3 regions of the Blastococcus sp. SYSU D00820 genome follow, and region 2 is predicted to be linked to each of the others. Evidence: predicted binding sites of a transcription regulator. Region 2 holds the regulator's gene; each other region holds the start of a gene.
The links. The regulator LexA, encoded in region 2, represses DNA repair genes until DNA is damaged. The targets are predictions, from matches to a motif close to TCGAACANNTGTTCGA.
Positions count from the first base shown of each region.

Region 1: a site for LexA is predicted at 2,845-2,860, ahead of ACI79R_RS01095 (DUF222 domain-containing protein). Genes of this name have one in related genera too.
Region 3: a site for LexA is predicted at 2,535-2,550, ahead of ACI79R_RS02320 (DUF222 domain-containing protein). Genes of this name have one in related genera too.

Region 1 is NZ_JBJGZW010000001.1:241,848-249,024, forward strand. It holds gene ACI79R_RS01085 (carbamoyltransferase family protein) at 1-835, opposite strand, end outside; gene ACI79R_RS01090 (RecQ family ATP-dependent DNA helicase) at 948-2,651, opposite strand; gene ACI79R_RS01095 (DUF222 domain-containing protein) at 3,024-4,766, shown strand; gene ACI79R_RS01100 (DUF2786 domain-containing protein) at 4,813-5,901, opposite strand; gene ACI79R_RS01105 (TOBE domain-containing protein) at 6,022-6,417, shown strand; gene modA (molybdate ABC transporter substrate-binding protein) at 6,488-7,177, shown strand, end outside.
Region 2 is NZ_JBJGZW010000019.1:40,074-47,250, reverse strand. It holds gene ACI79R_RS17995 (hypothetical protein) at 1-874, shown strand, start outside; gene lexA (transcriptional repressor LexA) at 944-1,723, opposite strand; gene ACI79R_RS17985 (LysM peptidoglycan-binding domain-containing protein) at 1,960-2,502, shown strand; gene ACI79R_RS17980 (hypothetical protein) at 2,631-3,329, shown strand; gene nrdR (transcriptional regulator NrdR) at 3,743-4,288, shown strand; gene ACI79R_RS17970 (vitamin B12-dependent ribonucleotide reductase) at 4,415-7,177, shown strand, end outside.
Region 3 is NZ_JBJGZW010000001.1:483,375-490,551, reverse strand. It holds gene ACI79R_RS02330 (hypothetical protein) at 1-269, shown strand, start outside; gene ACI79R_RS02325 (AMIN-like domain-containing (lipo)protein) at 277-942, opposite strand; gene ACI79R_RS02320 (DUF222 domain-containing protein) at 1,006-2,451, opposite strand; tRNA gene ACI79R_RS02315 (tRNA-Glu) at 2,708-2,780, shown strand; tRNA gene ACI79R_RS02310 (tRNA-Asp) at 2,805-2,878, shown strand; tRNA gene ACI79R_RS02305 (tRNA-Phe) at 2,902-2,975, shown strand; gene ACI79R_RS02300 (hypothetical protein) at 3,026-4,030, opposite strand; gene ACI79R_RS02295 (phosphodiesterase) at 4,179-4,850, opposite strand; gene ACI79R_RS02290 (hypothetical protein) at 5,036-5,233, shown strand; gene mftG (mycofactocin dehydrogenase MftG) at 5,304-6,806, opposite strand; gene ACI79R_RS02280 (class I adenylate-forming enzyme family protein) at 6,799-7,177, opposite strand, start outside.

The DNA of each region.
Region 1 (7,177 bases), on a different contig from region 2:
GGTCGCCGGTCTGCGCGTGCAGCCACCGGGCCAGGTCGAGCAGCACCTCCTCGACGCGCTGCTGGACGCTGGCGGCGAGGTCGGCGTGGTCCTGCGTCCAGTCGTCGCCCTTGGTCAGGCGCGGCGCGAACTCGGAGAAGTCGATCCTCGGCGTCCGGAAGCCGCCGTCGTCGGTGGCCACGACGAGGTCCGACAGCTCGCCCAGGAAGCGCGGCTTGCCGTAGGAGGCCATCGCCATGACCTTGAACTCGTCGCTGCTGCGCAGGAAGCCGAGGTGGTCGGTGAGGTCCTCGTAGAGCAGGCCGAGGGAGTGGGGCAGCGCCTGACCGGCGAGCACCTCGAGCTGCCCGTCGACGTAGCGGCCGGCCAGGTGGCTGTGCGCCTCCCCGCGGCCGTCGAGCACGAGCACGGAGTTGTCGGCGGTCGGCGCGGCCAGACCGGCGGAGGCCGCGTGCGCGACGTGGTGCTTGACGAAGCGGACCTTGGCCGGGTCGAGGCCGGGGAGGGCGTGGGCCAGGAAGTCCGGCGCCTTCTCGGCGTACATCTTCCGCATCACGTCGCCGTCGTCGAACAGGCCGGACTCCTCCGGCGTCCCCATGAGCGCCGGATCGAAGGAGTAGGCGACGGCGTCGAGCTCCTCGGGGTGGATGCCGGCCTCGGCCAGGCACCAGGCCGCCGAGAGCTCGGGCAGCTCCCACGCGCTCCACGGCAGGGGGCGCTTGCCGTGCTTGCGCCGGCTGAAGCGTTCCTCCTCCGCGGCGGCCACGATCCGCCCGTCGACGACGAGCGCCGCTGCCGGGTCGTGGTAGATCGCGTTGATGCCGAGGACCTTCACGCTGTTGCTCCTCCCGGCCGGGCGCCGTGCCCGGCATGTCCGCGGATGATCTTCCCGGCGGGACGCCCGCTCCGCAGGACGAGCGAGCCCGACCGGGTGACAGCCGCGCCGCTCACGTGCGGGCGCGGAGCAGGTCGTGCTCGAGGACGGCGGCCAGCGCGAGCGTCTTGTAGCCGACCTCGTCGAAGAGCACGACCACCCGGTCGTCCTCCACGCGCATCACCAGCCCGGGGCCCCATTCGCTGTGCTCGACCGGGGTCTGCGGGGGGAAGGGCGTGTCGGCGCCCTCGTCGGCCGGGTGCTCCTCGGAGAGGCCGGCCGAGCAGTTGTCGCAGTTGCCGCAGGGCTGCTCCAGCTGCTCGCCGAAGTACCCGAGCAGGAACTGCCTCCGGCACTCGGTGGTCTCGGCGTAGCCGCGCATCATCTCCACGCGGCTCTGGTCGACCCGCTCCCGGTGCTCGGCCAGCTCGCGGGCCGCGGCGGCGGCCTCGCCGGGTGGCGGCGCGCCCTCGGCGGGGTGGGCGGCGCCCTCCTCGTCGAGCACGACGGCCGACACCTGCTCCAGCAGGTTCAGGTCCCGCACCAGGGGAGTGGCCGCGCGGCCGGTCTCCTCGCGCAACTGGGTGACGTCGATGCCCTCCTCGAGCCCGGCCGCGGGGGCCGCGGCGACGAGCCCGGCCACCTGCTGCAGCTCCTCCTCGGCGGGGGCGCCCGCGGCGAAGAACCGGCGCAGGCCGAGGTCCTCCTGCCGGTAGACGAGGACGGCGAGGGCCGGCTCGCCGTCCCGGCCGGCGCGGCCGATCTCCTGGTAGTAGCTGTCGATGGAGTCGGCCGGCTCGGCGTGGACGACGAACCGGGTATCGGGCTGGTCGATGCCCATGCCGAACGCGGTCGTCGCGACCACGACGTCGAGCTCGTCGTCCATGAAGGCCCGCTGGGTGTCCTCGCGGTCGGCCTTGCGCAGCCCGGCGTGGTACGGCCGGGCGCGCAGGCCCCGCTCCGTGAGGTCGGCGGCGAGCTCCTCGGTGCCCTTGCGGGTGGCGCTGTAGACGATGCCGGGCACGTGGCCCTCGCCGACCTCGGCGAGCACGCGGTCGAGGACCGCCTGGTGCTTGCCGTGCGCGTCGGCGTGCTGCTCGACCTCCAGCCGGATCTCCGGCCGGTCGAAGCCGGCCACCACCACGGCCGGATCCCGCATGCCCAGGCGCTCGATGATCTCCGCTCGCACCGGCGGGGCGGCGGTGGCGGTGAGCGCCAGCACCGTCGGGTGGCCCAGCTGCTCGATGACGCTGCCCAGCCGCAGGTAGTCGGGGCGGAAGTCGTGCCCCCACGCGGAGACGCAGTGCGCCTCGTCGACGACGAACAGCGCGGGGGCGGCCGCGGCGATCGCCTCGACGACGTCGGGCTTGGTCAGCTGCTCCGGCGCCAGGAACAGGTAGCGGACCGTTCCGTCCGCCAGGCCCTCGAGGGCGGCGCGCTGGTCGCCGGCCGACAGGCTCGAGTTCAGCTGGGCCGGGGTGCCCTCCAGCTCGTCGAGCTCCTCCAGTCGCTGCACCTGGTCGCGCTGCAGGGCGATCAGCGGGGAGACGACGAGCACCGGCCCGTCGAGGAGCTGGCCGGCGACCTGGTAGACCGCCGTCTTTCCGGCGCCGGAGGGCAGGACGCCCAGGGTGTCCTGGCCGGCGAGCACCCCCTTCATCGCCTCTTCCTGACCGGGGCGGAAGTCGTCGAAGCCCAGCACCTCGCGAGCGGTCTCGCGCAGCCGGCGGGTACGGACGGAGGCGGAGTTGCCCGCGGGGTTGCTCGTCGGTGGCACCGCGTGCCGCTGCCCGCCGCCGGTGATCGGCAAACGAGGCCCGGGTGGGGGCGCGTGGCGCGCGGAGCGGGTCGACCAGTGCATGGGGTGATCCTGGCCGCGGGCGACCGCGGACGCGGCCGCTCCGTCCACAGGAGCCCGCTCCGTCTACAGATCCGTTTTCGCTGGTGAGGCGGCTCGTCCGCCGGTATCATCGAACACACGTTCGACCGATGCGGGGCTCTCGGTGGCGCGGCGGCGTCGCCGCTGGAGGCTGCCCTCCGCGCCTGGCTGGCCGGGCCGCGGCTGTACCGCCCCCAAGGGCGGTGGATCGTCACGGCGGTGCATGGCCGGCACGGGGTGTCCGGGTCCCGGGCCCGGCAGGCGGCGGCGGTGGACGGTCGGGCGCGGCTCCTCGACGAGGGCGCCGAGTGGCTCGACGCGGTGGCGGAGCTCGAGCGAGGGCTGGCCCAGCTCGCGGGCGCCCGGGTGCGGGCGCTGGCCGCGTTCGCCGGCTGCCGGCCGTCGTCGTGGGACCGGCAGCCCGGGGAGCGCGGTGCCGCGTCGGAGGCATCCCGAGCGGCGCGGCCGCAGGCGCTGTCGGAGGTCAGTGAGTGGGCCGCGGCCGAGGTCGCGGCCCGGCTGCGCGTGCCGGAGCGCACCGCCGGCACGCTGCTCGCCGAGTCGATCGAGCTGGTGGAGCAGCTGCCGGGCACGCTCGCCGCGCTCGAGGCCGGCCGCATCTCCTGGACGCACGCCCGGGCGCTGGTGGAGCTGCTGCGGCCGGTCGCCACGGGGAAGAAGACGCTTGTCGAGGCCCGGGTGCTGCCGCGGGCGCCCCGGCAGACCGTCGCCCAGTTGCGCGAGTGCACGCGGCGGGCGATCGCGAAGATCGACGCGGACGCCGCCCTCCGGCGGCTGGCCCAGGCGGTCCGCGACCGCCGGGTGACCCGTCACCCGGGTGAGGACGGCATGGCGGTGCTGACCGCGGTGTTGGCGGCCCCGGTGGCCCGTGCCTGCCACGAGGCACTCCGGGCGTACGCCGAGGCCTGCAGCTCGACCGCCGACGGGCACCCCGATCCGCGCAGCCTGGACGAGCGCATGGCCGACTGCCTGGCCGACCTCATCCTGCGACCCGACGCCGAGGGGCGGCTGCCGGTCCGGGTGCTCCTCACCCTGGTGGCCGGGGTGGACACCCTGGCCGGCTCGGGGCCCGACGCCGACGAGCCGGGCGAGGTCGACGGCGAGACCGTGCCCGCGCCGCTGGTGCGCGAGCTGGCGTACTCGTTGGGGCTGATGCCCCGCCCGCAGTGCGCGGAGATGCCCGGGAGCGCTGACGAGGGCGCGGAGCCGGCGCCGGGCCAGGGAGCCGAGGCAGAAGCAGGCGCTGGCGCGGACGGCGAGGGCGGCTGCGACGCCAGGAGCGCCGCTGCGCCCGGATCCGCCGGATCCGGGGAGCGTGGGAACCAGGCCCCGGCGGCGCTGACCGCCCTGCTGGAGCCGCGACGGCTCGCGGGCACCGCGCTGGCCGAGCGGCCCGGCATCGCCATGGTCGACCAGCTCACCGGATGCCTGCTCGCGCTCGCCGACGTCACCACCCTGCGTGCGGCCGCCCGCGACGGGCGGGGGTTGGGCCCGCCGGCGGAGAATCCCGGCTACTGGCCCTCCGACCCGCTGGACCGGTTCGTCCGCCTGCGCGACCGGCGCTGCCGGTTCCCCGGCTGCAGGGCCCGGATCCGCCGCTGCGACCTCGACCACCGGGTGCCCCATCCGCATGGTCCGACGTCGCACGACAACCTCGAGGGGCTCTGCGAGTTCCACCACCGCCTGAAGCACCAGGCGCCGGGCTGGCGGCTGACCGGGTCGGGTGACGGCGGCCTCGTGTGGACCCTGCCCGGCGGCACCACGATCACCACGGTCCCCCCGCGCTTCGGTACCGACGACGGCAGCGCGCCGGCCGGGACCGCTCCGACGGAGACCGGAACCGCCGAGACGGCTCCGAGCGCGGCGCGTCCGGACTGGGGAACGCTGGACGCGATCGGGCGCCGGGCGTGGATCCGGGACCTCCTGACGGTCGACGGGCGCGGCTCCGGGACGAGATCCGACGGCGGCGCGGCCGCCGACGCTCCCTTCTGAGGAAGGGGGACCCCGGCGGTCGGCCCGTGGCCGTGCGGGCTGCCGGTCAGGGGGCCAGTCGGCGCGTGCCGGCCAGGTCCGCGGAGTCGGCGGCCGCGCGCCCGGACAGCCAGCCGGACGGATCGACCGTCGTGCTGCGTCTGGTCCGCAGCCGCGGGAAGAGCTCCTCGAAGGCCCGGGTGACCGTCGCGTCGCGGTTCCGCAGCACCGGCGCGAGGTCGGTGCCCCGCTCGGCCGCCATCCGCTCCGTCGCGGCGTCGCGGGCGGCGGTGAGCCGCTCGCCGACGCGCACCGCGTACGCCAGCAGGAACGCCCGGCGGAAGGCGCGCGAGCGGGCGTGCCCACCGCCCTGCCGTCCGGCGGCCAGCATGGCGCGCGCCGCCTGGACCAGCAGCGACGTCGCCAGGAGCTCGGTCGCGTCGAGGTCCGCCGGCATCCCGACCAGCACGGCGATCCCGTACCGGGAGAACCAGGCCGCGCGGACGCCGTTCGCCTGGGCCACCGCGCTGACCAGGTGCATCTTGGCGTCCAGGTACGGCGCCTCCAGGTGCAGCCGGCGCTCCGCCGCCCCGGGTGGGGGTGCCGCCCGGCCCGGCGCGGCGGCGAGCAGGGTCGCGTCGATCGCGTGCGCCGCCATCAGCTCCTGCGCCTTCGCCGACAGCGCCTCCGCCTCGTCGGGGAACTCGGTGGACTCCGCCTTCGCCAGCAGCGACCGGATCCGCCGGAGGGCGCGGTCGGCGTCGCGCCCGGCGTCCCCGGCGTCGCCCGCAGCACCCTGCCCCGCCGCCTCCGCGGCGCGACGCCTCCGGGGCCAGCGCGACGGCACCTCGCCGAGGTGGGGGAGGCGCGGCAGCGCGCGCAGGTGCGCCAGGAGGAGGGCGACGTCCCCGGCTGTCGCGCGCGAGCCCCGCGCCCGCTGGCGCACGGTGTCCAGCTGTGCCACCCACGACCCGGGCAGGTCCACCGTCTCCCCCAGGGCCTCGACGCTCGCGACCGCCGCCTCCGCGGCCAGGGCGACGAGTTCCGGCGCGGTGCCGGCGAGCACGTGCACCAGGTCGGCGGGGCGCCAGCCGCGCTCCCAGACCGAGGCGACGGCGTCGAGCAGGCGGCGGTCGACGGCGGAGGTGGCGGTCATGCGGGCCAGCCTCGCCCAGGGGGCCGAGACGGCGGGGCCGGCCCCTGTGGACGCCGGCCCGGCGTCCACGGATTCCGTCCGGTGCGGTGCGGCCCTGGCGGCGGCCGATAGCGTCCCGCCGTGGCTGCCACCTACCGCATCGCCGAGGCCGCGGAACTGCTGGGCGTCAGCGACGACACCGTGCGCCGCTGGATCGACAGCGGCCGCCTGCCGGCCCGCCGCGAGGGTGGCGGCCCGGCCGTCGTGGACGGCCCGGAGCTCGCCCGGGTCGCCGCCGCGCTGCACGAGGCCCCCGAGCCAGGGGCCACCCGGCACTCCTCGGCCCGCAACCGGCTGCCCGGCATCGTCACCCGGGTGGTCCGCGACACGGTGATGGCGCAGGTCGAGATCCAGTCCGGGCCCTTCCGGCTCGTGTCGCTCATGTCGCGCGAGGCCGCCGACGAACTGGGCCTGGAGGTCGGGGTGCGCGCCGTGGCGACGGTCAAGGCCACCCAGGTCAGCGTCGACACCGCCTGATCCGCGCCCGCGGAACTCGGATGCGCAGACGAGGCGCTTCTGCGGCCCTCATCGGGATAGTGTCCCGCGCATGCGGAGGCAGATCCTCGTGGTGCCCGGAGCGCTGGTGGCGGTCGTGCTGGCCGGCTGCGGAGCGGACGGCGGATCGGAGGCCGCTGCGTCCGCCGGATCGGGCGGCCCCTCCGGCACCCTGACCGTCTTCGCCGCCGCGTCGCTCACCGACGTCTTCACCGACCTCGGGGAGCGCCTGGAGACCGACCACCCCGGTCTCGACGTGCGGTTCAACTTCGCCGGCAGCTCGGCTCTGGCCACCCAGATCACGCAGGGTGCGCCGGCGGACGTGTTCGCGTCGGCCAACCAGAGCCAGATGACCGTCGTCACCGACGCCGGCCTGGCCGAGGACCCGCAGGTGTTCACCGCGAACGTCCTCGAGATCGCCGTCCCCGCCGGCAACCCGGCCGGGGTGACCGGGCTGGCCGACTTCGCCCGCGAGGAGCTGGCGCTGGCCGTGTGCGCCGCCGAGGTGCCGTGCGGCGCCGCCGCCGACGACGTCTTCGCCGCCGCGGGCGTGACCCCGCGGCCGGACACGCTCGAGGAGGACGTCCGCGCGGCCCTGACCAAGGTGGAGCTCGGCGAGGTCGACGCCGCGCTGGTGTACGCCACCGACGTGACCGCGGCCGGGGACGCCGTCGAGGGCATCCCCTTCCCCGAGGCGGAGGACGCGGTCAACGAGTACCCGATGTGCACGCTGGCGGAGGCG
Region 2 (7,177 bases):
GCTGGTCGCCGGCACCGGCGGCGCGGTCCTGGTGATGAACGACGGCGGCGGCCAGGTCGAGGTCTACGCCCTCGACGCCGGCTGCCAGGTCGTCGACGTGCACACCGCTGCCGTGGACCCCTACGACCCGGAGGACCTGGCCGTCGCCGCGGACGGGACCGTCTGGATCGCCGACACCGGCGACAACCGCGGCAACCGGTCGACCGTCGCCCTGATCGCGCTCCGCCCGGACGGCTCCGCCGGAGTGCACCGGCTGACCTATCCCGACGGGCCGCACGACGCCGAGGCGCTGCTGCTCGCCCCCGACGGGACCCCGTACGTGGTCACCAAGGAGTTCCTGGGCGCCAGCGGCGTCTACCGCCCGGTCTCCTCCCTCGTCGAGAACGGTGTCGTCGGCCTCGAGCGGGTCGGCACCGTCGAGCTGATGCTCACCGGGACGGCCGGCGGGCCGGTGGGGCGCGCCGGCCAGCTCATGGTGACCGGCGGTGCGGTCTCCGCGGACGGGCGCTGGGTGGCGCTGCGGACCTACACCGACGCCTACGTCTGGCCGCTGTCCGGCTCCGACGTCGCCGCGGCCCTGGCGACCGATCCGGTGCGGGTCGCGCTGCCGCCCTCCCCGCAGGGCGAGGCGATCTCCGTGGCCCCCGACGGCCGGCTGGTCGTGGCCAGCGAGGGGCTGCCCAGCGACCTGGTGCTCGTCCCGGTTCCCGCGGCCGACAGCCCTGCCGCGGCACCGGGGGACGACTCCCTGGCCGACGCCCTCGCCGGCAGCGAGTCCGGCGTGAACCCGCTGCCGGCCGCGCTCACGGCTGCCGCCGTGGCGGGCCTGCTCGTCTGGCTGGGCGGCAAGCTGCGCCGGCGCAAGGTGGAGTAGCCCCACCCGCCCACGACAGGGCCCCCGTCGCCGACGGCGGACGGGGGCCCTGGGCGATGCCGAGGCGGGTCAGACGCGGCGCAGCACCGTGACCACGCGACCCAGGATGGTGGCCTCGTCGCCGGGGATCGGCTCGTAGGCGGGGTTGTGCGGCAGCAGCCACACGTGCCCGTCCCGGCGCTTGTAGGTCTTCACCGTGGCCTCGCCGTCGAGCATGGCGGCGACGATCTCGCCGTTCTCGGCGGTCGGCTGCTGGCGGACGACCACCCAGTCGCCGTCGCAGATCGCGGCCTCGACCATCGAGTCGCCGGCGACCTTGAGCATGAAGAGCGTGCCCTCGCCGACCAGCTCGCGCGGCAGTGGGAAGACGTCCTCCACGGCCTGCTCGGCGAGCACCGGGCCACCGGCGGCGATCCGGCCCACCAGCGGCACGTACGTGGGTGCGGAACCGGTCTCCTCCCCGGCGGGCGCCGGTGCGGCGGCCGGGGCCGACTCGGCGGCGGCCAGCTCGCCCGGCAGCCGGACGTCGAGGGCGCGCGGGCGGTTGGGATCGCGCCGCAGCCAGCCCTTCTTCTGCAGCACCGTGAGCTGGTGGGCGACCGAGGACGCCGACGAGAGGCCGACCGCCTCGCCGATCTCGCGGACCGACGGCGGGTAGCCGCGGCGCTCGATCGAGTCACGGATGACCTCCAGCACGCGGCGCTGACGCTGCGTCAGCCCGTCGCCGGCCTCGCCCCGGTCGGGGAAGGTGCGGACCTGGGCGGACGGCGCCGCCTCGGCCACCGGCGCGCTCCCGCGGCCGCTCCGGCCGGAGCCGTCACCGCCCGCTGAACTGCTCGTGCCCGCCACGTCTCCTCCTCGCCGGCCGCACCCCGCGGCCCGTCGTCGACGCCGGCGGCTGCGCCGGCGCGGGTCCCGGTCGGACGGTAGCGCCTCGCGGCGCCGGTTTCAAACACACGTTCGAAGTCCGGCCGTGTCGGGTCGTTTCTGTCGGCGGCATGCGGTAGGACTTCGTACGGACGTTCGATCGAACGCGCGTTCGATCGAGGGAGTGCCCGGGGTGCCGGGCGGAGCGAGGAGAAGCCGTGGCGGCGAGCGTGCGTCAGCAGGTCCCCCTGGTGCCGGTGGAGGTCCCGGTGCCGGCGGCTCCCGGCCGCCCCCCGCTCCGGCTCCTGCCGCCTCCGCCGGTCGTGCGGGCGGTGCCCGCCCGGCCGGCCGGGCGGGAGGTCGACGCGGGGGCGGCCCGCCCCGCCGCCCGGCCGGGTGGCCGCCCGGTGCGCCTGGCCGGCGCGCCGCGGCCGGTGCGCGGCGGGTGCGCCGCACCCGCGGGCCCGGCACCGCTGCGGCTGACCCGGCGCGGGCGCCGCCTGGTGGCCGCGCTGGGCATCGTCGCGGGCGTGGGAGCGGCGGTCCTGGTCTCCGAGGTGGTCGGCGGCGGAGCGGGGGCCGGTCTGGAGCTCGCCGGCGGGGAGAGCGTCGTCGTCCAGCCGGGCGACACGGTGTGGTCCATCGCGACCGAGGTGTCCGGCGGTGAGGCCGACGTGCGGGCCGTCGTCGACGCGATCGAGGAGCTCAACGACCTCGAGGGCGCGGTGCTCGTGCCCGGCCAGGTCCTCCAGCTGCCGTGACCGGCCGTCGGCGGGCGTCCCGGGGTGTGGACGACCACACACCCACAATCCTCGTCGCTGATCTTCGTCAACCCTCCGCGCCCCGTCCTGCGCCGGGTCCTGGGGGTCGGCGACCTAGCGTCCTCGACGTGCGGAACACCCAGGACGGCCGAGCAGCGGCCTTCGCCCGATCGTCGTTCGACGTCGAGATCGAGGAGGCCGGCACCTGGCGGCCGGGCTCCATGCTCGGCTGGCGGCACGAGGGCGGCGTCGCCCAGGCGCAGGTGCGGTCGGTCGTCGACGGGGTGGAACGCACGTCCTGGATCGACCTGACCGCCGTCCGGCTGCCGCAGCCGCCCGCGGCCGAGACCTCGGCGACCGATGCCCGCCGGGTCGAGGCCCCGCAGGTCGAGGTCGCGCAGGTGGATGTCCCGGTGGTCGTCGCCGCGCCCGTGACCCCGTCGGCCGCTGTCCGGGCCGAGGAGCTGCACCCGGCGACCGTGGTCATGAGCCGCGCCGCCCTCCGGGAGCTGCTGGCCGCCGACGGCCGCCCGGCCGGCCGCCGGTCCGCCCCGGCGGGGTCGGAGCCCGCGCCACGCGCCGAGCGGCGGCGCCGGCACGGTGCCGACCTGACCGCGGAGTTCCCCGCCGTCCGCTGCGGCGACGACGCGGCCGGCCGTCACCGCGCCCCGGCCCACGGTGGCCGGCACCGCGCTGCCGACACCGGGGTCCTCCCCGCCGTCGCCGCGGAGCCGGCGTCGGTCGACATGCTCACCCGCCCGATCCGTCTCGGGGACACCGCTCCGTGGGGTCGTGACGAGGCCGCCGGGGTGGCCGTCGCCGGCTGACGGGTCGATCGGGGCCCCGCCCGCGACCGGCGTCCACCGGCTGCCGCGGCGGGCGCCGGAGGCTGCCCGGGGCCCGGGGGAGCGACACGCCATACGCCCGCCCGGGCCGGTTCTCCAGCGCGAGCGGGCCGGTCGCGGCGTGTCGCTGTGACGGCTGGGGTGTCGGTCACCGGTTGCGTACCGACGCGCCGGGAGGAACAGATTGCCGCGTGTCTGCGCTTGCACATCTAGTGGGGTCCGGCCTACGGTTCCCCTACATCTAGTAGTTGCACCGATGTAAGCCATCCACAGGCCATCCCCAGTCCCTCCCCCGGACGTCCACCGGTCGTCCCCAGGGAGGTCCACAGGGGGGAGCTCCCGGAGGCGCCGGCGTCCGCCGGCATCGGGTGTCCGGGGAGAGGGGGAGGACCGCCGTGCGGTGTCCCTTCTGCCACAACCCCGACAGCCGGGTCATCGACTCGCGCGAGGCCGACGAAGGGGCGACCACCCGTCGCCGCCGGTCGTGTCCCGCGTGCGGGCGCCGCTTCACCACGGTGGAGGAGGCGGTGCTCGCGGTCGTCAAGCGCAGCGGTGTCAGCGAGCCGTTCAACCGGTCCAAGGTGGTGGCCGGCGTCCGCCGGGCCTGCCAGGGCCGGCCGGTCGACGAGGACCAGCTCCAGCAGCTCGCCGCCCAGGTCGAGGACGCGATCCGCGCCACCGGGGCGGCCGAGGTGCCCAGCCACGAGGTCGGGCTGGCCATCCTGCGGCCGCTGCGGGAGCTCGACGAGGTCGCCTACCTGCGCTTCGCCAGCGTCTACCGGGCCTTCGACTCGATCGAGGACTTCGAGAAGGAGATCACCGAGCTCCGCGCCCGGCACCTCACCGGCGGCACCCCGCCGCTGCCGGGCATGACCGACGCCCTGCCGGCCGCCCGCCGGCGGGGAGGGGGCCGCAGCGCGGCGTCCCCCGACGGCAGCTGACCGACGACGACCACCTGGTCGGTCCCCGGCCACCCCAGAACTGTCAGCACCACCCCGTAGAACACACAGCAGGACCGGAACGCGGCTCTTCCCCAGCCGCCGGACCACACATCGAGGGAGAGCTCCGTGACCGAGACAGAGGACCGCTTGTCAGGCCGTACGCGTCGGGCCGCCAAGGCACCGACCCGGGGGAAGGGCCTGAAGGTCAAGCGGGTCTTCACCACCGCCGGGGTGCACCCGTACGACGAGGTGACCTGGGAGCGTCGTGACGTCGTCATGACCAACTGGCGGGACGGCTCGATCAACTTCGAGCAGCGTGGCGTCGAGTTCCCCGCCGAGTGGAGCATCAACGCCACCAACATCGTCACGACGAAGTACTTCCGTGGCGCCGTGGGCACGCCCCAGCGGGAGAGCAGCCTGCGTCAGCTCATCGACCGGGTGGTGCTCACCTACGGCGCCGCCGGCCGGGAGTACGGCTACTTCGCCACCGAGGGCGACGCCGAGGTCTTCGAGCACGAGCTGACCTGGATGCTGCTGCACCAGTACTTCAGCTTCAACAGCCCCGTGTGGTTCAACGTCGGCACCAGCGCGCCGCAGCAGGTCAGCGCCTGCTTCATCCTCGCCGTCGACGACACGATGGACTCGATCCTCAACTGGTACCGCGAGGAGGGGCTGATCTTCAAGGGCGGCTCCGGCGCCGGCCTGAACCTCTCGCGCATCCGCTCCTCCAAGGAGCTGCTGTCCTCCGGCGGCACCGCCTCGGGCCCGGTCAGCTTCATGCGCGGCGCCGACGCCTCGGCCGGCACCATCAAGTCCGGTGGGGCCACCCGGCGTGCGGCCAAGATGGTCGTCCTCGACATCGACCACCCCGACATCGAGGAGTTCATCGAGACCAAGGCGCGCGAGGAGGACAAGATCCGCGCGCTGCGCGACGCCGGGTACGACATGGACCTCGGCGGCAAGGACATCACCAGCGTCCAGTACCAGAACGCCAACAACTCCGTGCGCGTCTCCGACGAGTTCATGCGCGCGGTGGAGGACGGCACGGACTTCGGCCTGCGCGCCCGCCTCGACGGCACCGTGATCGAGACCGTCGACGCCCGTGACCTGTTCCGCAAGGTCACCCAGGCCGCCTGGGAGTGCGCCGACCCCGGCATCCAGTACGACGACACGATCAACGACTGGCACACCAACCCCGAGACAGGCCGGATCAACGCGTCCAACCCCTGCTCGGAGTACATGAGCCTGGACAACAGCTCGTGCAACCTGGCGTCGCTGAACCTCATGAAGTTCCTGAAGGACGACGGCACCTTCGACACCAAGAACTTCGTGAAGGCCGTCGAGCTGGTCATCACGGCGATGGACATCTCCATCTGCTTCGCCGACTTCCCGACCGACCCGATCGGTGAGACCACCCGCGCCTACCGCCAGCTGGGCATCGGCTACGCCAACCTGGGCGCGCTGCTCATGGCCACCGGCCACGCCTACGACTCGCGCGGCGGTCAGACCCTCGCCGCGGCGATCACCTCGCTGATGACCGGCACCGCCTACCGCCGGTCGGCCGAGCTCGCCGGCATCGTCGGCGCCTACGAGGGCTACGCCCGCAACGCCGACGCCCACGCCCGCGTCATGCGCAAGCACGCCGCCGCCAACGACGCGATCCGCCCGGTCGGTGCCGACGACGCCGACGTGCTCAAGGCCGCCACCGCCCAGTGGCAGGAGTGCCTGGAGATCGGCGCCGACAACGGCTGGCGCAACGCCCAGGCCTCGGTGCTGGCCCCCACCGGGACCATCGGCTTCATGATGGACTGCGACACGACCGGCATCGAGCCGGACTTCTCGCTGGTCAAGTACAAGAAGCTGGTCGGCGGCGGCTCGATGCAGATCGTCAACCAGACCGTTCCGCGCGCCCTGAAGAGCCTCGGCTACCAGGACGAGCAGATCGAGGCGATCGTCGAGTACATCTCCGAGCACGGCCACGTCGTCGACGCGCCGAGCCTGCGCCCGGAGCACTACGAGGTCTTCGACTGCGCCATGGGCGAGCGGGCCATCTCCCCGATGGGCCACGTGCGCATGATGGCCGCGGTGCAGCCGTTCATCTCCGGCGCGATCAGCAAGACGGTCAACATGCCGGAGACGGCGACGGTCGAGGACGTCGAGAACATCTACTTCCAGGGCTGGAAGCTCGGCCTCAAGGCGCTGGCGATCTACCGCGACAACTGCAAGGTCGGCCAGCCGCTGTCCGACGCCCACTCGTCCAAGAACGGGGCGAAGAAGGCCGAGGCCAAGACCGAGGCGGTCGCCCCGGTCGCCACGATGTCGCACCCGGTGCGCAAGCGGCTGCCGAAGAAGCGGACCAGCATGACGACGTCGTTCAGCGTCGCCGGTGCCGAGGGCTACATGACCGCCGGCATGTACGAGGACGGCAGCCTCGGCGAGGTCTTCCTCAAGCTGGGCAAGCAGGGCTCGACCCTGGCCGGTGTCATGGACGCCTTCTCGATCGGCATCTCGATCGCGCTGCAGCACGGTGTGCCGCTGGAGACCTACATCCAGAAGTTCACCAACATGCGCTTCGAGCCGGCCGGCATGACCGACGACCCGGACATCCGCATCGCCCAGTCGGTGATGGACTACATCTTCCGTCGCCTGGCGCTGGACCACCTGCCGGTGGACAAGCGGGCCAACCTCGGCATCTTCAGCGCCGAGGAGCGGGCGGCGCAGGTGTCGGGCTACGACACCCCGGCCTCCACCGCGGCCGTCACCGAGGAGGAGGAGGTCGACGTCGAGGCGCTGCGCGGCTCGGTGCCGACCGAGGCCCCGGCCAAGCCCGAGGCCCAGGAGAAGAAGTCGGTCAAGGAGGCGCACTCCTCGGCCGAGCTGCTCGAGCTG
Region 3 (7,177 bases), on a different contig from region 2:
TGCCGCTGAGCGCCTGCTCGATCACCTCGAACTCGTTCAACTGCAACACCAGCTCGTGCTCGGTGACGCTGAGCGGCGAGGGCTCCGAGGTGGAGATCCTCGGCCAGACGCTGTCGCTCGGCGGCATCGAGAACGGCCGCGCCACGCTGCGCGTGGGGAGCGCCACCGTCTCCTGCGGGCAGGGCGAGAGCGTCGCCGCAGGCCCGCTGTCCCTGGAGTGCACGTCGGTGACCGATGACTCCGTGGAGCTGCGCGCCTCGCTGAACTGAGCCGGCCTCAGCTGGGGTCGGCGACCTCGACGACGACGCGCGCCGGCCCCTCCAGCAGGTAGACCCGGAACGGCACCTCCGCGGTGGTGCCGATGAACGCGACCGTGGTGCCCTCGAACGTCGCGTCGAACGCCACCTCGGTGACCACCTGGGTGCCCTCCCCCGGCAGGGGGTCGGGGCCGCTGTACTCCTCGACGCCGGTGTCGAACGGGTAGCCGACCCCCGTCAGGGTCACCTGCAGGACCGCGTCGCCCTCCACCGCGACTGGCTCGCCGCTGCCCTGGGAGAGGGCCTCGTCCACGTACCGGACGTCCCAGCCGGGCGTGCCCTCGCCGTCGACCTCGAACACGACCCGGTCGAAGCCCTCGTGCCGGCCGGTGCGGATGTCGGTGACCGTGACGCGGGCCCCGTCGGAGGCCGCCTGCTCGTCGGCCGCGGTGTCCGCGGGGAACGGCGGCGCGTCGCTGCTGCCGTCCCCGCCGGTGTCGCCACCCGTGTCGCCGCCGGCGTCACCGCCCCCGCTGCTCTGCCCGCCCGACGCGGACGCCGAGGAGGAGGACGCCGACCCCGTGGCGGCCGCCGGGTCGCTGTCGTCGCTCCCGCACCCGGCCAGCAGCGTGGCGGCGGCGAGCAGGGCCGGAAGGGCGGCGGCAGAGCGACGGGTACGGCTCACCCCGCGAGCTTGGCACCCGGAGCCCCCGCTACCGCGGCAGACGGGACCGTGTCGCCGCGGCGGTCAGAACGGCGGCAGGTCGGGGACCGGCACCGCGTCGCGCTGCTGGCCGGGGAGGCCGGGTGGTGCGGGGCCGGGGTACCAGTCGGGGCCGGGTGGCCGGGTGGCGCGGGTGGTGCCGCTGGGTGTGGTGACGGTGAGTGCGCCGTCGGGGGTCATGGTGAAGCGCCAGCCTCGGGCGTGGGTCTTGAGCCGGTGATGCCGTCGGCACAGGCAGCACAGGTTGTCGCAGCTGGTCTGGCCGCCGGAGGCGTGCGGGATGACGTGGTCGAGGTCGGCCCAGCCGGCTCGGTGGTGGCAGCCGGGCATGCGGCAGTGCTGGTCGCGGGTACGCACGAACCGGTCGGTGGGGATCGGTGGCCGGTAGGCGTCGACCGGCTCGGGTCTGTCCAGGACCGGGCAGCCGCAGGGACCGTCGGGATGCTGAGCGCAGCCGCGGCGGGCCAGCCGCTCCAACGTGGCGCGGGTCAGGGTGGCGCGCAGTTCGCCGGTGCCGGGGTCGACCAGGCCGATGTCCAGGCTGCCGCCCTCGGGCGCCTGCAGGCCGCCGGGGCACAGGGCGTCGAGCTGCTCGAGCACCTGGCGCAGGTGGGCGGCGGTGACGGGCTGGCCGTCGACCGCACCGACCGAGCAGGCCTCGGCCGAGGCTTGGAGTGCCGGCAGGGGTGCGAGCACGGTGATGTGCGCGGTGACCGGCGGTCGGGTGTCGTCCCAGGGCCGGGTGATCAGGGCGTGCAGCGCCGCCACCCGCAGCACCCCGATGGGTCGGTCGTCCCCGTCGGCTTTCGCGGCGCGGGCCAGCTGGTCGACCGTCGCCCGCATGGCGGCGATCTGCTCGGCGGTGCCGGTGATCTCGTAGCGCGCCATGCCATCGGGCAGCGGACGCTGGACGGCGTTCGCTGCTCGCTTCGCCTGTTCACGGCGCCGGTCGGCGGCCTGCTGGTCCAGCCGCTGCAGCTCGCGCTGGACCGCCGCCCGCACCCCGCTGACCGACAGCTCCATCGCCGTCGGCAGCACCAGCGCCTCCACCGCCCGCACGACGTCCGGCGCGGTCTGGCCGGCCTTCTCGACCCCGAGTTCCTGGGCGATGACCCGGGCGCGGGGCCAGTCCAGCTCCCCGTCGGCCAGCGCCGCCCAGGTGGCGGTCAGCCGGTGGCGCAGGTCGAGGACGACCGCCAGCAGCTTGCTGGCCTCGGTCCGCGACACGTTCACGATCAGGGCGAGTTCGTCGGGGAAGAACTCGCTCACCGCACCCGGCGTCCGATGACCGGCCCACGTCGGTGAGGCAGCCCCGAGGGTGTTCGGTGCCGGGTCGTCGGTGACGGGCCGCCGCGCAGCCAGCTCAGCCACCAGCCCCACCTCGTAGCCGGCCAACCGCGACCGCAACTGCTGCACCCGCTCCAGCTCGACAGCCAGCTCGGCATCGGTGCGCGTCTCCGGCGGCAACACGTCGGACAACCGCGCCGGACGCTGCCCGGCCAGCAGCGGCGGCAGGCAGCACCCGCGCCACGGTCAACCCGACCCCGAACCCCTCGAACACGTGATCGATGATGCCCGACGGGTACGACAGGAACGCCCAGCTCAGCGGGCTGTGGACACCTGATCGACCTGTGGAGGACGGGCACCACCGACCCCACAGGGGGAGCCCCCGTCAAACCCCCTCGGGCGGCCATGTACAGTTCTCCCTGCCTCCGGCGAACACCGAGCCCCCATCGTCTAGCGGTCCAGGACGCCGCCCTTTCAAGGCGGTAGCACGGGTTCGAACCCCGTTGGGGGCACGCAGTACCAGCACCACACAGCAAGGCCCTGTAGCGCAGTTGGTTAGCGCGCCGCCCTGTCACGGCGGAGGTCGCGGGTTCGAGTCCCGTCAGGGTCGCTCTCCGGTGGAGACACCGGTCGGGGCAGGTAGCTCAGTCGGTACGAGCGCTCGCCTGAAAAGCGAGAGGTCGGCGGTTCGACCCCGCCCCTGCCCACACTCTTCCGCACCGTCCTCCGCAGCGCTCCGCGCCGCCGGACGGGCAGCTCACCCCCGGTCGGCCACGACCGAGGCGTACACCTGCGCGTGCACCTCCTGCACCGCCCGCCGCTGCTCCTCCCGCCACGCACGGTCGGCCGGCCGCGGCGCCGGCCGGGTCAGCGCGGCCGCGACCGCACCGTTGAGCGACACCGGGTCGAAGCCCCGCTCCTCGTCGTTGCCGTACGTGACGACGTCGGACCACTGGTCGGCGAACCAGCCGCAGCTGGGCGCCACCACGCGGGTGCCGACGTCCCGACACACCTCTAGCGTCCGCGAGTGCGTCCCGCACCGCTCCGGCAGCACCGCGACGTGCAGCTCCTGGAGCTGGGCGACCCAGTTCTCCTCGTCCCGGACGACGATCTCCAGCGCATTCCTGCCGGGCAGCCCGGCGAGGTCGGGCAGGCTCGCGCCCGGCTCCACGAACACCCGCAGCCGGCCGCCGCCGTTGACCGCGCCGTGCAGGGCGGCACGCACCATCCCCGCCGGGTCGGGCAGCGCGGGTCCGTCCGTCAGCGCCAGCCCAACCAGCCCCCGCTCCCCGCCCACGTCGGGCACCGGCGCCGCGATCGACGGGTGGGCCACCACGATCGCCGTCCGCCCGAAGCGCTCGGCGATCTCGTCGGCCGCGCCGTCGGTCAGCGTGAACACCACCTCGGCGGTGGCCAGCAGGGCCGCCAGGTGCGCGTCGTGCCGCCCGCGGGAGACCTGCTCGGGGTCGCGCAGCTGGTGCACGGTCGTCACCAGCGGCACGCCGGTCCGGCGGATCGCCTCGGTGAAGCAGACGATCTCGTCCTCGGGCAGGTGGCCGTACCCGGCGTGGAGGTGGACGACGTCCACCTCGGCGGCGTGCGCGGTCAGGTAGGCCGGGTCCAGCCAGGGGCTCTGCCCCGAGGCCGGACCGACCCGGACGACGTCGGGCGGCAGGACGGCGTCGACGTAGGGGTCACTGTGCGGCACCGTCGCCACGCGGATCCGGGGCTCCGGTGCCCAGGACGGTCGTGCGGACTCCACGCGGGGGTACTCCTCCTGCGGCCGAGCACTGCGACAGCAGGGGCGGTGCTCCTCGATGGCGATCTGGCGACTGGGAGCCGCTACCCCAAGCGTCTCCCGGAGTAACGCCTGGTGGACGGGGTGTGATCTTCGAGTCACCCGAAGGGGGTCAGCGCTGCCGCTCCTGCTGGGCGGTCGCGTACGCCGGCGCGCGGAACCGGGCCATCGGCCCGTCGGGCACCAGGCCCGGCGGCGGATGCCGGACGGCGTCGAAGTGCAGGTCCGGGTCCAGTTCCCCGACGGGGTCCCCGACCTCCAGCCGGCCGAACGCCCGCCAGCCGCCGGCGCCCACCGCGGCGGAGAGCTCGAACACCCGGCCCGGTGCCGTGCGCGCCAGCGGCTCCGGATCCGACGGCGCCAGCGGGCCGCCCTCGATCCGGGCGCCCAGCCGCACCGTCCCGGCCGCCGTCCGGTAGCCCATGATCGAGCAGTACGGCCCGCCGGCGTCCCGCCGGAACGCCGGCACCAGCCGGGTCAGCCGGCCCCGGCCGGTGCTGGACAGCAGCAGGTCCACGGGGCTGCCGCCGGTCGGGATCCGGACGGCGAGGCCGAGCAGGTCCGGCCACGGTTCGGGGAGGCCGACGCCGCGGCTGAACCGCACGGTGACCGCCTCCCGCGCGGGCTCGTCGAGCCACGGCACCCCCCACGACCCCCCGGTGCGCGCGAGGACGCCGTCCAGCACGACCCCGCGCGGGTGCATGGGCTTGCCCCGGCGCCGGCGGGCGAGCGCTCCGAGGGGGACGGCGACGGCGCGGCCGGCCGCGCGGGGGAGGTGACTCACCCGCCTCCCCTACCCACCGCACGGGCCGGGACCTACCGTGTTTCCGGAGCCACCCCGTTGCCCGCGCTGGGCGGCTCGGCAACCCCGTCAACTGGCACCACCTGCGCAATCCGCGGCCGATGTCCGTACGGATCTGCCCATCGCGATCGGGTGACACGGAGCGGTCCGCCACTTACGTTCAGTACATGTTGTCGACGCTCCTGGTCATCGGCGGGGTTCTCGTCGGGCTGCTCGTGCTGCTCGCCGTCATCGTCAGCCTGAGCGCCCGCCCGGCCGTCAAGCAGGGCCGCGCCCCGGGGTGGGTGGCCCAGACCGGGCGCCCGCACCCCGACGCGTGGTCGGAGCCGTCGACCAGCACCTCGGAGATCACCGCCATCCGCTGATCCCGCCCGGACCCGGCGTCCCGGCGGCTGCGGATCCCGCGCCGCCGGGACGACCCGGCAGCGCGGCCGGTCACTCCAGGACCAGGTCCGCCGCCCGCTCGCCGACCATCACCGCCGTGGCCGCCGTGCCCCGCGAGGGCACCGCCGGCAGCACCGAGGTGTCGGCCACCCGCAGCCCGGCCACCCCCCGCACCCGCAGTTCCTGGTCCACCACCGCCAGCGCGTCGCCGTCGGGACCCATCCGCGCGCTGCCGGACAGGTGCACCGCCGTGCCGAGGACGGCGGCCACCCACCCGTCCAGGGCACGGTCGTCGGCCACCACGTCGGGGGGCACGCCCACCCCGGCGACCAGCGGGGCGAACTCGCGCGAGCGCAGCAGGTCGCAGGCCAGCCGCACCCCCGCCCGCAGCCCCGCCCGGTCGGCCGCGCTGCGCAGGTACCGGTAGCGCAGCCGCGGCGCCGCTGCGGGGTCGGCCGACACCAGGTCCAGCCGGCCGCGCGCCTCCGGGCGCACCAGCGAGACGCCGAACGTGAGCCCCTCGTCGCCGTCCGGCGGCGTGCGGCTCGGCCACGGCGGCAGCACCGAGCCGAACGGCCGGAACCACGGCAGCACCTCGACGTCCTCGGTGTCCAGCACCTGCTGCAGCCCGAGGCCGGGCGCGGCCGGGAGGCCGGGCCGCGGCTGCCAGGGCACCTGCACCGTCGGGTGGTCCGACAGCCCCTCCCCCACGCCCGGGACGTCGGCGACGACGTCGATCCCGAGGGCGCGCAGGTCGTCGGCCGGGCCGATCCCCGACAGCAGGAGCAGGTGCGGCGAGCCGACCGCGCCGGCGGCCAGCACCACCTCCGCGGCGCGCACCTCGCCGGCGTCGGTCTCCACTCCCACCGCGCGGCCGGACTCGACCAACACGCGCCGCACCCGCACCCCGCCGCGCACGGTGAGCGCGGCCAGCCCGGCCCGCGGCGCCAGGTAGGCGATCGCCGTGCTGATCCGCACGCCGCCGGCGACGTTCATCGGCAGCGGGCCGCAGCCCGGCGGGCCGCCGGCGTTCTTGTCCGGCTCCTCGGGGACGCCGAGACCGGCCGCCGCGGCGGCGAAGGCCTCCGCCGGGCCGTAGCCGCCCGCCGGGCGCACGACCGGCACGGGACCGCGGTCGCCGTGCAGCGGCGAGCCCGGCAGGTCGCGGTCGGTCTCCAGCCGGCGGAACACCGGTAGCAGGTGCGTCCACGACCAGCGGTCGTTGCCCGCCGCCGCCCAGGCCGCGGCGTCGGCGGGCGTGGCGCGCACGAAGTAGGTGCCGTTGAGCGCGCTGGAGCCGCCGGTCACCCGGCCCCGCACCACCGGCACGGTCACGGTGTCGGTCAGCTCGGCGCGCAGCTGCCAGGTGGCGGGGTGACCGGGGACGGCGGCCATGGTGGTGGCGTCGCGCAGCTCGGGCGGCACGTCGCCGGGCGTCGGGTGGTGCGCGCCGGCCTCGAGCAGCAGTACCCGCCGGCCGGCGTCGGCCAGCCGGGCGGCCAGCGCGCAGCCCGCCGAGCCGGCGCCGACGACGACGACGTCCCAGTCAGGCACCGCCCAGCCCCAGCACCTCCGGCAGGTCGAGCCGGCGGACCTTGCCGGTGGAGGTGCGCGGCAGCTCCCCGACCGGGTGCAGGCTCTTCGGGCGCTTGGCCGGGGCGAGCCGCTCGCGGGCCCAGGCGGCGAGGTCGGCGGGGTCGGCGTCGCCCACGTAGGCGGCCACCACCCGCTGCCCCCACTGCTCGTCGGGGACGCCGACCACCGCGCTCTCCACCACGCCGGGATGGCCGTCGAGGACCGCCTCGACCTCGGCCGGGTAGACGTTCACCCCGCCGGAGATCACGAGGTCCTCCCGCCGGCCGTCGAGCCAGACCACGCCGTCCGCGTCGACCCGGCCCAGGTCGCCGACGGTCACCCGGTCGTCG